DNA from 3 places in the Shewanella sp. SM69 genome. Region 1 is predicted to be linked to each of the others. Evidence: predicted binding sites of a transcription regulator. Region 1 holds the regulator's gene; each other region holds the start of a gene.
What was found. The regulator LexA, encoded in region 1, represses DNA repair genes until DNA is damaged. The targets are predictions, from matches to a motif close to TACTGTATNNNNATACAGTA.
Positions count from the first base shown of each region.

Region 2: the regulator LexA is predicted to act here: its motif matches at 1,962-1,981, upstream of recG (ATP-dependent DNA helicase RecG).
Region 3: the regulator LexA is predicted to act here: its motif matches at 1,621-1,640, upstream of L5M37_RS11445 (DNA topoisomerase III).

Region 1 is NZ_JAKKRV010000016.1:35,814-40,768, forward strand. Features, by position in the region: gene ctaD (cytochrome c oxidase subunit I) at 1-211, opposite strand, end outside; gene coxB (cytochrome c oxidase subunit II) at 221-1,753, opposite strand; gene L5M37_RS18640 (cell division inhibitor SulA) at 2,156-2,668, opposite strand; gene lexA (transcriptional repressor LexA) at 2,665-3,285, opposite strand; gene plsB (glycerol-3-phosphate 1-O-acyltransferase PlsB) at 3,446-4,955, shown strand, end outside.
Region 2 is NZ_JAKKRV010000017.1:20,374-25,328, forward strand. Features, by position in the region: gene recG (ATP-dependent DNA helicase RecG) at 1-1,945, opposite strand, end outside; gene L5M37_RS19130 (response regulator transcription factor) at 2,137-2,733, opposite strand; gene L5M37_RS19135 (sensor histidine kinase) at 2,733-3,812, opposite strand; gene L5M37_RS19140 (hypothetical protein) at 3,931-4,635, opposite strand; gene L5M37_RS19145 (calcium/sodium antiporter) at 4,884-4,955, opposite strand, start outside.
Region 3 is NZ_JAKKRV010000007.1:99,004-103,958, forward strand. Features, by position in the region: gene L5M37_RS11445 (DNA topoisomerase III) at 1-1,608, opposite strand, end outside; gene L5M37_RS11450 (hypothetical protein) at 1,775-2,062, shown strand; gene L5M37_RS11455 (alanine/glycine:cation symporter family protein) at 2,330-3,808, shown strand; gene purF (amidophosphoribosyltransferase) at 3,935-4,955, opposite strand, start outside.

The sequences.
Region 1 (4,955 bases):
GCTCGACCAATTGTAATCCAGGTTGAAAGAGTTCCGCGCGGATCACCATGGCCATAGCGCCACCGGTTAAGAACATAATGAAGCTGAACCATAAATACAAAGTACCTATGTCTTTATGGTTGGTGGTTAGCAGCCAGCGCATGATGCCCTTTGGCGCACCATGATGATGGTCATCATGGGCTGCGGTTTGATCTTGAGTCGTAGTGCTCATCATTATCCCCTACTGTCCATGACTTGCGATATCAGCAGGTTGCACTGTATCGCCGGTATTGTTACCCCAAGCATTGCGTTCATAGGTAATGACTGCTGCAAGTTGCTGTGGGCTAAGCTGTTTGCCAAATGCCTGCATAGCCGTGCCCGTTTTGCCGTGCATCACAATATCGATGTGATTGGCGACTGGTCCAATGGCGATAGCACTACCCACTAGCGCGGGGAAGGCGGGTGGTATTCCTGCACCTGTCACTTGATGGCAGGCAGCACAGAAGGTCGCGTAGACAGTTTGACCTTCGGCCATGAGGGCGTCATGGCTGAGTGTGGGGAGGCTTGCGGGATCGATTGCAGCTGAGACGTCTGCAGGTGCGGGTGTCGGAGTTGTACTGCTTGGTACCGCGGCGGATGTTTGTGCAGAATTGCCGTTCATGTACTCGTTGACGTCTTTGGCTTGCACTGCATCGCCAGTATTATTGCCCCAAGCATTACGCTCGTAGGTAGTCACTGCCGCGATTTCTTGTGCAGTCAATTGCTTACTAAACGCTTGCATGGCTGTACCCGTTTTACCGTTGAGCACAATTTCAAGGTGGCCGCTGAGCGGTCCCGTTGCAATCGGGCTACCTTTAAGGTGCGGAAATACGCCTTGCAACCCTTCGCCATTGGGCTGGTGGCAGGCTGCGCAGTGCCCGAGGTAAACTTGTTCACCTTGAGTCATCAACTCTTCTTTACTTAGGGTTTGTGATAAAGCGGCTTGAGCGGCTTCAGCCGCAGCACCTGCGGCTTGTTTCTGCTCTGTGACCCAAGCCTCAAACTCGGCTTCGGGTAACGCTTGTACTACGATAGGCATAAAACCATGGTCTTTACCGCAGAGCTCGGCGCATTGACCACGGTAAATGCCGGGTTTGTCGATGCGAGTCCAGGCCTCATTGATAAATCCTGGATTGGCATCTTTCTTAATGGCAAAGGCGGGTACCCACCAAGAATGGATGACATCCTCTGAAGTCATCAGAAAGCGGATTTTGCGGTTTATTGGTAGAACGAGCGGTTTATCGACTTCCAATAGATAGTTTTCACCCTTGGTTTCGGTGCCTTCGATTTGTGCTCTGGGTGTTGTCAGTATGCTATAAAAATCAATATCTTGATCGAAATAGCTGTAATGCCATTTCCATTGGGACCCCGTAACTTTTACGGTGAGATCGGCGTTGCTGGGATCTTCCATTGCGATTAAAGTTTTTGTCGCTGGAATCGCCATTAAGATCAAAATGATAAATGGCAGAATCGTCCAAGCGATTTCAACTTTAGTGCTTTCGTGAAAGTGGGACGCGACAGCGCCTTTGGATTTTCTGTGGTTGATCATGGCGTAAATCATGACGCCAAAGACCACTAGGCCTATTGCGCAGCAGATATACAAAATGGTCATGTGCAAGTGATAAACCTTGCCACTGATCTCGGTCACGCCAGGGGTCATGTTGAACCGCATGTCCGCGGCGGTCAACGGTGGTGCGAAAAGCACCACGAGTAAACAATACAACAATTGCTTCACAAGACTTCTCCTCTGCCAATTGCGAATAGCAACTACAAAGAAGAGCAACACAGTAAGTCTCAACTCTATGCAAACTCTTCAGTTCCCAAAAAAGCTTTTTTGACTTCAACGTGCGTTGGCGGCTGTTACTTTTAATCAAGTATTGTTACTGCTGGTAATTAGCCACGCTGGCACATACTGCTGAAATAAATCTGTTCTCTATTTTTAGTGGCGCTTCGAGTTCGATAAATACTCGATTCATTGACCACGGAAGGTGATATATCATCACCGACTTAACCAACCATACTTGCTGTTTAAATATTGATCAAGATCACTTATTTATCTAATTATCTGAAAAATTGCCAAAAAAAAGCCTCACATTCATAGGTGAGGCGGCTTTCAAGGTAAAAATTAAATGAATATTTAGTGTACAGCGCTAAAAAAAGATTGCTGACCGAAGAGATTGCCTTGCTCAATGCGTACGTCGGCATGTAAGTGACTGTTTACGTCTTCAAGCACTATGCCCATAGCTCGGGCACTTTTAGCCACGATTTGTAGGCGTCGATTATCCCGCGCATCCAATGATTGAGTCCAAGTAATGACTGCACTGGACGTACCACTTGTCAGGGCTTTTTCCATTGCCCACAGGGTTTCGACTTCATCTTTAGCATGTACCAGCAAAACTCTATCCATACGCACACCTGCGCTGGCGAGCATTTGCTTGTAGCCAATACTTGGAGGGTTGATGAGCACTAACCAACGGCCCTGTTGGCTTAACTGAGCGAGTTGTGCACTCAGATGAATTAATTCTTGGCGACCTTGAGTCTTAGTTGGCATGCAGGCGATGGGCGCATGGTGCCAGTCATAGTCAGCATCACGGACTTCATCGAGCCACAGGCCCGGATGGCGGGGGGCATTGCCAAGTAGTTTATTCATAGCCAATCTCCATTACGGATCACACCGACGGCGAGTCCTTCAATTGTTAAACTTTGGAAGCCTAAATCCACTTTAATCGGGGAGTAATCTTCATTTTCGGCATGTAGATAGACTACATTACCTTTTTTTTCGAAACGTTTAACAGTGACATCGTCATCGACTCTAGCGACAACCACTTGACCATTTCTAGCTTGTTCTACTTTATGAACTGCCAGCAAATCACCTTCGAGAATGCCGATATTTTTCATGCTGTCGCCTTTTACTCGCAGTAAAAAATCGGCGGCGGGATGGAACATGCTTGGGTCGACTTGGTAGTACTGTTCAACATGTTCTTGGGCGAGGATAGGTTCACCTGCGGCCACTTGGCCGATGAGCGGTAAACCTGTTTCAGTCAAATCTTCGATTTCCGCAGGCAGACGAATGCCCCGAGATGTGCCAGGCATGATCTCAATGCAGCCCTTTTTCGCCAACGCTTTAAGGTGTTCTTCAGCCGCATTGGCGCTCTTAAAACCTAAACGGGTTGCGATTTCTGCCCGAGTGGGTGGCATGCCAGTATCGGCAATATTTCGTTTAATTAGCTCTAATATTTCAGCTTGGCGTGGCGTCAAAGGTCTCATGGTGTTTCCTGTTTTTCTATACAGTTACTGTTAGTATATACAGTATTATTTGCAGCGCAAGTATTAACCACTTTTTAGCTATGTTGGAGAGAATTAGCGAATATTGCCCATAGTCTGGTATTCTATCGGGCTAGTAAACGCACTTAATTGCATAAGAATAATGCCTAAACACGACTCTCTTTGGTTGAAATCATTACGTTGGATCCAAAAACACTTAGTGCACACTATTGTGGTGCCTCAGGATCCCTTTGCCGATCTGAATCTGGATGCTTCCAGACCCCTTGTTTATGTGATGAAAACAGAATCCCTCAGTGACATCGCTGCTTTGAGCGAAATAACGGCTAAGTTAGGCTTACCAAGCCCTTATGAGCCTCTAGTGGCTAATGGTGTGACTGCGCCTCGGGTTGTCTGTCTTCAAGGACGTAAGCCACTATTTGGCGAACGTGCTGGTAATGAGCCTTTCCTCGAATGCTTTATGCGTTTGTTAGCCGTGCATAAGGAACGTCCTGAATTGGATATTCAACTGGTGCCCGTGAGCTTGTATTGGGGTCGCACGCCAGGGAAAGAAGACGACACTATGAAGGCGGCCGTATTTGAGCGGGAAAACCCGACTTGGTTGCGCAAGTGCTTGATGATTCTGTTCTTAGGTCGACATAACTTCGTGCAGTTTTCGAATGCCGTATCCCTGCGTTACATGGCTGACGAACATGGCACCGACATGGGGATTGCCCATAAGTTAGCACGGGTTGCGCGCGTGCATTTCCGTCGTCAACGTAAGGTAATGACAGGGCCTGTGCTGCCAAACCGCCAAGCACTGTTTCATTCGTTGCTCAAATCTGAGTCGCTGCGCAAAGCGATTCAAGAAGAAGCCGCCAGTAAAAAGATTTCTGAGACCCAAGCGCGCGAGACGGCTATTGAGTACCTCGATGAAATCGCTGCCGATTACTCAGACAGTTTAGTGCGCATTGCCGAGCGTTTCTTAACTTGGCTGTGGAACAAGCTTTACAGCGGGATCAACATTAAAGGCGCCGAGCAAGTTCGGCAGTTGCACCATGATGGCCACGAGATTGTTTATGTGCCTTGCCATCGCAGCCACATGGATTACCTGCTGTTATCGTATATTTTGTATTATCAAGGCATGGTTCCGCCGCACATTGCTGCTGGCATCAACCTCAATTTCTGGCCCGCGGGACCTATGTTCCGTCGCGGTGGTGCCTTCTTCATCCGCCGTAGTTTTAATGGTAACAAGCTGTACACCGCAGTATTTCGTGAGTATTTAGATCAGCTGTTTGCTAAAGGTTATTCGGTGGAATACTTCTCCGAAGGTGGCCGTTCACGTACTGGCCGTCTGTTGGCGCCGAAAACTGGCATGATCGCCATGACGATGAACAGCGTACTGCGCGGTATTGAACGTCCTGTCACACTTGTGCCTGTGTATTTAGGCTATGACCATGTGATGGAAGTAGCGACTTACCATAAAGAGTTAAGCGGTAAGAAAAAGAAAAAAGAATCTGTGTGGCAGGTGTTCGGTGCCATTCGTAAATTAGGTAATTTCGGCCAAGGTTATGTGAATTTTGGCGAGCCTATTACCCTGCAAAATTTCTTAAATGAGCGTGCGCCAAACTGGCGTGCTGAGTTGGCCGATGATCCCGAGCAGAAACCAAGTTGGT
Region 2 (4,955 bases), on a different contig from region 1:
GATCGGCAATTTTGAGCTCAGCCAGTCCCGTCTGCTTAGTGCCAAGCACTTCACCCGGACCACGAATTTCTAAATCTTTCTGCGCTATGATGAAACCATCATTGCTTTGTCTGAGTACACTCAGTCTTTGGGTGGCGGTATGGCTCAACGGCGCCTTGTAGAGTAACACACAATGGCTTGCGATGGCGCCTCGACCGACTCGTCCGCGCAGTTGATGTAGTTGTGCTAGACCTAAACGTTCAGGGTTTTCAATGATCATCAGGCTGGCATTGGGCACGTCGACGCCCACTTCAATCACGGTTGTCGCTACCAGTAGATGAATAATGCCTGCCTTAAAGTCGGCCATGATTTGCTGTTTCTCGGCGCTCTTTAATCTGCCATGCACTAGGCCAATATTGAGCTCGGGCAGGGCGAGGCGCAGTTCTTCGGCTGTGTCTTCGGCGGCTTGGCATTCGAGTACTTCGGATTCTTCAATCAGAGTACATACCCAATAGGCCTGACGTTGGTCGCTAATGACAGCGTTGCGGACCCGTTCAAGCACTTCGTTACGGCGTAAATCAGCAATCGCCACAGTGGTCACTGGAGTTCGCCCCGGCGGCAGCTCATCGATAATGGACGTGTCGAGATCTGCATAGGCCGTCATCGCCAGCGTGCGGGGAATGGGTGTGGCTGTCATGATCAATTGATGCGGGTGGAAACCTTGGCTCACGCCCTTTTCCCGCAGGCCTAAGCGTTGGTGTACGCCGAATCTGTGTTGCTCATCGATAATAATTAACGCGAGTTTGCTAAAGACCACATGCTGCTGGAAGATGGCATGGGTCCCAATCACCATCTGGGCTGCGCCAGATTCAATATCCGCAAGGGATTGGGTTCTGGCCTTGCCTTTAAGTTTTCCCGCCAGCCAACCTACCTTAAGTCCGAGTGGCTCAAACCAAGCGGCAAAGTTAGTTGCATGTTGCTCGGCCAATAACTCGGTCGGTGCCATCATGGCAACTTGATAACCGTTTTCAATCGCTTGTAATGCCGCCATCGCCGCGACTAAGGTTTTGCCCGAGCCAACATCCCCTTGCACTAAGCGCATCATAGGGTGCGGTTTTTCTAAATCTTTGCCTATATCAGCCACGACTCTTTGCTGGGCGCCAGTCGGCTTAAAGGGCAAAGCCGCGAGGAAGGGATTGAGCAACTGTCCCGTGGCCTGCATGGTGACAGCGGCATCTAAATTACTGCGCTGCCTTAGGCGTAACATGCTGAGATTGTGGGCGAGTAATTCTTCCTGCACGAGTCGTTGCTGGGCAGGGTGTTGACCTAGCTCTAAATCGAACTGAGAGATCCCCGCAGGCGGGCGATGTAGCGTCTGCAGCGCTTGTTTAAGGCTGATGTTGTTAGGTTGCAATTGTGGTGGCAGCAGCTCAGTTAAGCCACCCTCTTCCAGCAATACCAAGGCTTGCTCCGTCAGCTTTAACCAACTCGCCTGTTTTAAGCCCTCAGTCGTGGGATAAATCGGCGTTAGGGTATCACTCAGGTGAACATCTTCACCGGGATACACCACTTTATATTCTGGATGCACTATCTCAGCTTGATGACTACCACGGCGCACTTCACCATAGGCGCGGATCATCAAACCATTTTGCATGGCATTACGCTGAGCAACGGAAAAGTTAAAGAAGCGCAGGCTTAAGCTGCCCGTATCGTCGCGCACATTGCAGACCAGCATGCGCTTGCGGCCTTGGATGATTTGTGTCGATTGGATTTCAGCTTCTATAGTGCCGTAACCGCCTAGGCTGAGGGCGGCAATGGGATAGATTTGGGTTCTGTCTTCGTAGCGCAGGGGTAAGTGAAACAGCAGATCTTGTACTGTTGTGATGCCGAGCTTTGCGAGTTTCTCCGCGACCTTTTTGGCGACGCCTTTGAGGTCGGTGATCGGAACAAGATCCAATTGCTGCAAGTCGTTAGCACTCAATCACTGTGAATTTATACATATATTAACAGAGAATAAGCGTAAGGCAATCTCAAGGGGAATTAGGGTGTTATCAAATTTTGTTTGGAAGCATAGCTAATATCCTTCTGTGGCCTTAAGACCACAAAATTGTTGATAAGATATCGTTAGGCTGAAAGCGTGGTTAACTGTGAGTGTTATTACAACCAGCCTTTTTGCTTGGCAATGCGGGCTGCATCGATTCGATTACTGGCATTGAGTTTGGCTATGGCTTCTGAGAGGTAGTTGCGAACAGTCCCTTCGGCGATAAAAAGAGTTTCGGCGATGTCGGAGGTGGATTTGCCTTCGCTAGCGAGACGAAGAGCGCGGCGTTCTTTGTCGTTGAGCGGGTCGACATCGCCAATCGCCATCATGGCAAGTTCAGGATCGATCACTCGTTTTCCCGCCATCACTTGTTGAATCGCGTTGACTAAGGTTTCCGAGGGCGCATCTTTAAGCAGAAAGCCGCCCACACCCGCTTCGATGGCACGTTTAATATAGCCCGCACGGCCGAAGGTGGTAATGACCACAACCTTAGTTTGGCTATGTTGCTCCTTTAACCATGTGGCCAGCTCTAAGCCTGTGCGGCCGGGCATTTCGATATCCGTTAGCAAGAGATCAAAGCTTTGCTGTTTGAGTAAGCTTAGAGCTTCGTCACCGTCACTCGCTTGGGTGATACTAAAACCCCCTGCAAGCGTAAGGAGTGCGGCGAGTGCTCCTCGCACCATAGCTTGATCTTCCGCCAATAAAATCTTCATTAATGTGTTGCTCCCTGCAAAGGTAAACTGACGGTAAAGGTATATCCCTGTTCGAGATTATAGCTCAAGCTGCCGCCTAAACTGTCGAGACGCTCGCGTATACCAGTGAGGCCATTACCTTCTATAAAAGGTTTGGCCGCGGCATTGTCTTTGACTTCTAGCAGCAGGCGGTCTGATTGCTTAGAAAAGTGGATAGAGCATTCACTTGCACCGCTATGGCGAAGAATATTATTAATGAGTTCGGTGAGGATCAAACTCAGTTGGCTTTCTGTGCTTGCACCTAGCTTGGGTAGCTCACCACTGAGCTCGACACTTAAGCCTTTATCCCTTAAGGATTTACAAAGCTGCGTCACGCAACTCTCTAGGCCCTTGTGTTTGTAGTCTGACACTGTGTGGCGGATCTGGCTTAAACTTTCCCTCGCAATTTGTCCTAGCTCAGTCAATTGGGTTGATGCGAGTTCATATTCTTGTTTTGCGATTAGCTTTTCGGCTAGCTCAGCCTTAAGGGCGATGGAAGATAGGCTATGCCCCATAATGTCGTGTAGATCCCGCGCGATACGTTCACGCTCAAGCATAGTGGCCAAGGTGGTAATTTCTTGGGCACTTTGCTGTTCTTTCAATTTATGCCGATAACGTCTGCGTTCGGCGACACCAAACATGCCCACGCCGAGCACTAATCCCGAGCCGTAAAGCGGAAAGTAGTAACTGTTAAAGTGGTAAATCTCATTGAGGGCAAACAGCAGGCCGATGAGGGCTGCAATAGCCAACAGACAGGTCCGGAGAGGATAAAAAAAGCCAATGAAGAAAGCGGCAAAGGTAAATAGCGAGATAGAGCCTGGGTTGATTGGTGTGATCGCTATTGCTATGGCCACCATAATGAGAATGGGCAGATAGGCGCTACGGCTATTGCACTTATAGGTCCAAAAATAACTGGCAATAAAAGGGATTAACACGGCAAAACTGAGGGCGATTTTCCAGCTTGGATAGGGATTAATGGCAAGTGGGATCAGATAAAACACTAAGTTTATCAAATACACCCAAGCAAGTTTTCGTTCGAGCTGAAGGGGAGTGCTTATCATGATGCCTCTGTGTCACTGAGTTGGTTGTTGAATGCCCACCGATGGCATCTGTTTTAATTTATTCTTTTTAGGGATTGGCGCTATCGTCAGCGCCATAGATCCCCGTTAACAACTTTGTCTATTTTGCACTTAATTGCTGATTTTGTTGAAGCAAAAATTTTGCCCAACCATAATCTGCTTGTACTTTGATCGCTTGTTGCCAATCTTCAATCGCGCCTTGGCTATCGCCTAATTCCTGTTTAGCGAGCCCGCGCCACGTGTAAGCTTCGGCTTCACCCCAGCAAATATTGTCGCAAGGCTGGGCGAATCTTTCTATTGCTGTAGTGGCTAAGGTCTTAGCATTTTGCATGCTGCCGCCAAATATGGCTGGCGTGTTATAGGCGGCGATGGCTTTAACAAGCGCTACCCGTGGATTTTGTGGTTCTAATTGTTCGGCACTGGCAATCGCCTTGGCGGATTTCATACCGAGCGTTGCACCTTTGCTATTGTCTAAGGCGATTTGCATGCCATAAACCGACGATAACAGCGCGAGGGATTCTGCATTCGCTTGGCTGGTTTCGAGTGCTTCTAATGTGGTTTGCGCTGTAGTCAGTGCGCTGCTAGCGAGCGTTTTCTGCCCCATTACATTGGCACTGATGGCTAAGCGATAGTTCGCATAGGCTTTATCATAATCTTGAGTGCTTCCGCTAAGTTGTTGTAATTGATTTAGATTAATCGCATTCGAGGCTGCATCTACGTTGGTGATGTTAGTGTTTGATGGCGTTGCTGCAAACGTGTGAGTACTGATAAGTATAAAGCTGGAGGCGAGGAGTAATGTTTTCATGGTATTTCCTTATTGAGTGAGTTTCCCAATGTTTGGGTACGGGCTCATTATCAGAAATTCGATAGAAGAAGTGCAGACACAAAGGTCATGGCTTTGGCATGACAAATGTCATCAGCTGAGTTGTGTGCTTATATTTTTTATGAGGTGTGCTTTAAAGAAAGTGCGTGATGAATAAAGGACAGCAATACCTAGAGAGCAAAACACCGGAGAGGCTCCGGTGTTTTTTATCGTAAATGAGCAGCTAAGTGTTATACCACAGCTTGAGTGCTCGCTTGGTTTATTAGGTAGCCCAAGTAACCTAAGTAGCACAGTAGTAATAC
Region 3 (4,955 bases), on a different contig from region 1:
TTTACGGATCTCAGGATCGGTCACATAACGGCTAATACCCGTCATAGCTCCGAGTAAAGTGGCATCGGTAAAGGCCTTTGGTGGTTGAGTATTTTTCTCCAACAATTCGCCACGAGTACAATGCAAAGCCTGTCCCAATTTCAAAGGCGGTAATTGGCCAATAAACTCGTCATTCTCCTCATCGTCCTTACCTGCGCTTTCTTCCGTCGACTTGTTGCCACTCGCCTTACTGCCATTTGGCTCTTGGCGGGCAAAGAGTTGCTTCCAGCCGAGGGATTTATCCTGACGCGCCTTGGTATTAAATAAGCCACCCTCGATTGTCACTTGCACTGTGGTTTCACTGTAACAATAAGCCGGATAAAACTGGGCTAAGTACTGGCGAGCAACATGAAGATATAACTGCCTCTCACGCTGACTCAAGCTAGATAAGTTAGCCGTCTTCTCTGTGGGGACGATTGCGTGATGGGCGTCCACTTTTTTATCATCCCATGCTTTAGATTTAAGACGGGGATCGGGTGCATCAGCACCTTGCAATAACTCAGCAGCACCGTCACTTATCGCCTTAAGTACCGAAGGCGCAAGGTTATGTTGCTCAACGGGTAAATAACGACTGTCGGAGCGTGGGTAAGTAATGAGTTTATGGCGTTCATACAAACTCTGGCAGGTATCGAGCACATCCTTAGCACTCATGCCAAACCGTTTCGCCGCATCAATTTGCAACGCGGATAAGCTGTAGGGCAATGGTGGATTCTGTTTCTTGTCCTTAGCCACTAATTGAGTGACTAAGGCGGGTTTATCACTGATGCGACTCACCACATTTTGCGCTAACCCTCTCACTAACACTCGTCCTTCTTCATCCATATAAGGCTGACAAGCTTCGCTAGGTTGCCACTTGGCGCTGAAGGTTTCTTGCTTCTCGGTCGCCAAATGCGCCAGTACTTCATAAAAAGGCTTAGATTGAAAGTGGGCAATCTCTTCATCACGGCGCACCACTAGCCCAAGCAATGGCGTTTGTACTCGGCCGACGGATAACACGCCTTGATAACCGACCTTTTTACCTTGGATGGTGTACGCACGCGTCATATTCATGCCATAGAGCCAATCGGCACGACTGCGGGCTAAGGCCGATGTGGATAAAGGAATAAACTCGCGATTACTGCGTAGCTGCGTTAGAGCCCGTTTTACAGCTTGTGGGTTTAAGTCACTGATCAGTAAACGCTGGGTTTGATGTAGCTTGTCCCCCGTCACGCCAAGATAGGCAATCACTTCATCCACGAGTAACTGCCCTTCGCGGTCGGGATCGCCCGCGTTAACCAGCGTGTTGGCTTGTTTGACTAATCGTTTTAGCACTGTGAGTTGGCTGCGGGTCGCAGCCTTAGGTTTTAGTTGCCACTTGTCTGGCACTATTGGCAAATGCTCGAATTTCCAAGACTTAAATTCGGGATTATAGGCATCAGGTTCTGCTTGCTCGAGCAAGTGACCAACGCACCAAGACACACAATCGCCATTGGCGGCTTCGATAAATCCATCGCCTTTTTTATGGGGTTTAGGCAATACATCGGCAATGGCCCGCCCTAGGCTAGGTTTTTCTGCGATATAGAGAATCATACAAACACCAAGTACTGGATATAATTACAGTATAATTTAGCCCAAACGCCAGTTGAGTGCAAATTTCTGTAGTAAACCGAGCTTAAATGTAAAAGCTTAAGTGTAAATTCAATTGCGAATGATTCTCAACAAGGCATAAGATACACTAAATAACTAAGGAGTGACTATGAGACAGTTTGCAATAAATGCGCGACAGGCTATGACAATAACACCAGCATTAATATTAAGATTCAATCAGTTATTGATATTCCATAGCTTAATGTTACTCGCAATAAGCATGCTCACCAGTACCTGGCTGGGACAAATGAAAATCATCGATATGCCGTTAGCATGGGGATTCATTCTCGTCATTCCTATTGCTGTGAGTTTATCTCTATTACTCAGCCATCAAATCACGCGCCATAGCTTAAGCAGCTTATTCGGCGTGTGGATGCTACTTTGGGTAATGGGATAACTGACATTCATAATAAATCACTACCGTATTTCGAGTTAACTCGCCCCTCCGCTCTATTTACCCATGCTAAAACTCAATTTCAAAACACATTGGTTTCAAATATTTAACACTTTAACTATGAAGCTCCCTAAAAAATAGTTATGTTGAGTATCTTGGATATTTACAAAAAATGTCTTAATCAAAAGTGAATGTCCTAACTCAACATCTGTTGAATAACCGTAAAACTAAAAACTCTGCTAAAACAACACAATAAAGGAATCGGAGTCTATGAATGAGATTGTCAACGCGATCAATAGTGTAATTTGGAGCCCTGCACTTATTTTTCTTTGCCTAGGTGTCGGGCTCTATTTCTCCCTTCGCACTCGATTTTTGCAGCTGCGCCATCTGCCAGAAATGATCCGCCTGATGTTTGATGGTAAGAGTACTGATGCGGGAGTGTCGTCTTTTCAAGCACTCGCGATGACATTAGCGGGCCGAGTCGGTACAGGTAATATTGCAGGGGTTGCCACAGCAATCACCTTTGGTGGTCCTGGCGCTTTATTTTGGATGTGGATGGTTGCCTTTCTCGGTGCCAGCTCCGCCTTCGTTGAATCGACCTTAGGTCAAGTCTATAAAGAAAAAATCAATGGCGAGTATCGTGGTGGGCCTGCTTTTTATATTGAAAAAGGCTTAGGCATGAAATGGTATGCATGGGTATTTGCAATTGCGACCATATTTGCTTGCGGGATCCTGCTGCCGGGCGTACAAGCTAACTCGATTGGTTCAAGTTTAAAAACCGCTTTCAACATAGATCCTAATGTGACTGCAGCCATACTGGCTATGCTTCTTGGCTTTATCATTTTTGGCGGTGTAAAACGTATCGCTCACTTTGCCAGTGCCGTCGTCCCCTTTATGGCACTGGGTTACATCATAGTGGCTTGTGTCATCATAGCGCTAAATATTGGCCAGCTACCGGGTATTTTATGGTTAATTATCAAAAGTGCCTTTGGCTTTGATGCGGGTTTTGGTGCCATTTTAGGCTTAGCCATCATGTGGGGGGTAAAGCGGGGGATTTACTCCAACGAAGCGGGTCAAGGTACAGCGCCACACGCCTCATCTGCAGCGGCGGTAAGCCATCCAGCCAAACAAGGGTTAGTTCAAGCTTTTTCTGTGTATATCGACACCTTATTCGTTTGCTCTGCAACTGGTTTCATGCTGCTTATTACAGGACTGTATAATGTTCAGGGCCCTGACGGTGCGGCGCTTTATACCGGCATTGCCGGAGTCGCTGCAGGACCAGGCTACGTACAAACGGCAATGGAAAGTATGATGCCAGGATTTGGCAATATCTTTGTGGCTATCGCACTGTTCTTCTTCGCCTTTACGACCATAGTGGCTTATTACTACATTGCTGAGACCAACATTGCCTATATTAACCGTAAAGTAAATCATCCTTGGTTCATGGTCGTTCTCAAAGTCGTGATCATTGGCTCAACCGTATACGGCACAGTTAAAACGGCTGATATGGCTTGGGGAATGGGTGACATTGGTGTCGGACTTATGGCATGGCTCAATATTATTGCCATTATTCTATTAAGGAAAACCGCATTCACTTGCCTTAAAGATTATGAATCACAGCAAGCACTCGGCATAGAGCCACTTTTTGACCCGGTAAAACTGGGGATTAAAAATGCGGATTACTGGGTTGAACGCAAACACGCTGAAGAAAATGTAATGACTGAAACAGTGCAACGTATAAATACGTAGACGTTACCACTATGCTCCGTTAAGCAAATATAAGCCATTAAAAAGCCAGTGATTTCTCACTGGCTTTTTTGTATCGTTTAGAACAAAAAGGACACAAACTTTACGATACTAAATTACCCACAATCCTTATGGGTGACAGACGTTATGCAGCTCTAAGTTAGTGCCGATATCTTTATTTCGATCGGCTTTAGCATCGTCATTTCGCAGTTGCGTCAAGTGATCTAAATACGCTTGGTCAACGTCGTTCGTGATGTAGTGACCATCAAATACGGACGTTTCGAAACGTTTAATCGCAGGATTCTCCATTCTTACCGCTTCAATTAAATCTGGCAAGTCTTGGAAAATAATGCCATCAGCACCAATTAACTTGGCGATTTCATCGGCATCACGACCGTGGGCAATAAGCTCGTTTGACGTTGGCATGTCAATACCATACACGTTCGGGAAACGAATTTCCGGTGCGGCAGAGGCAAAGTACACTTTCTTGGCACCTGCTTCACGGGCCATTTCGATGATTTGCTCTGAGGTCGTACCGCGAACGATAGAGTCGTCCACCAACAGGACATTTTTGCCTTTGAACTCAGTGTTAATCGCATTCAACTTACGACGCACTGACTTCTTACGCTCCTGTTGACCAGGCATGATGAAGGTACGGCCAATATAACGGTTTTTCACAAAACCTTGGCGGTACGGTAAGTCCATGCAACGGGCAATTTCCAGCGCGATATCGCAAGAGGTTTCAGGAATAGGAATAACCACGTCGATATCGTGATCGTACCATTCTTTCTTAATCTTCTCGCCAAGCTTAGCGCCCATGTTGACGCGACTTGCATATACAGACACTTTGTCGATCGTCGAATCTGGGCGGGCAAAATAGACGAATTCGAAGATACAAGGTGCATAGCTAGGCTCGGCGGCACATTGACGGGTATACAGCTGACCGTCAATTGAAACATAAATCGCTTCACCCGGTGCAACATCACGCATCACTTCAAAGCCAACTGCATCGAGTGCCACACTTTCAGAAGCGACCATGTATTCAGTGCCAGTGGCAGTTTCGTGCTTACCTAATACCAAAGGACGAATACCAAATGGGTCACGGAACGCGACTAAGCCTTGACCAATAATCATAGCCACAACCGCGTAG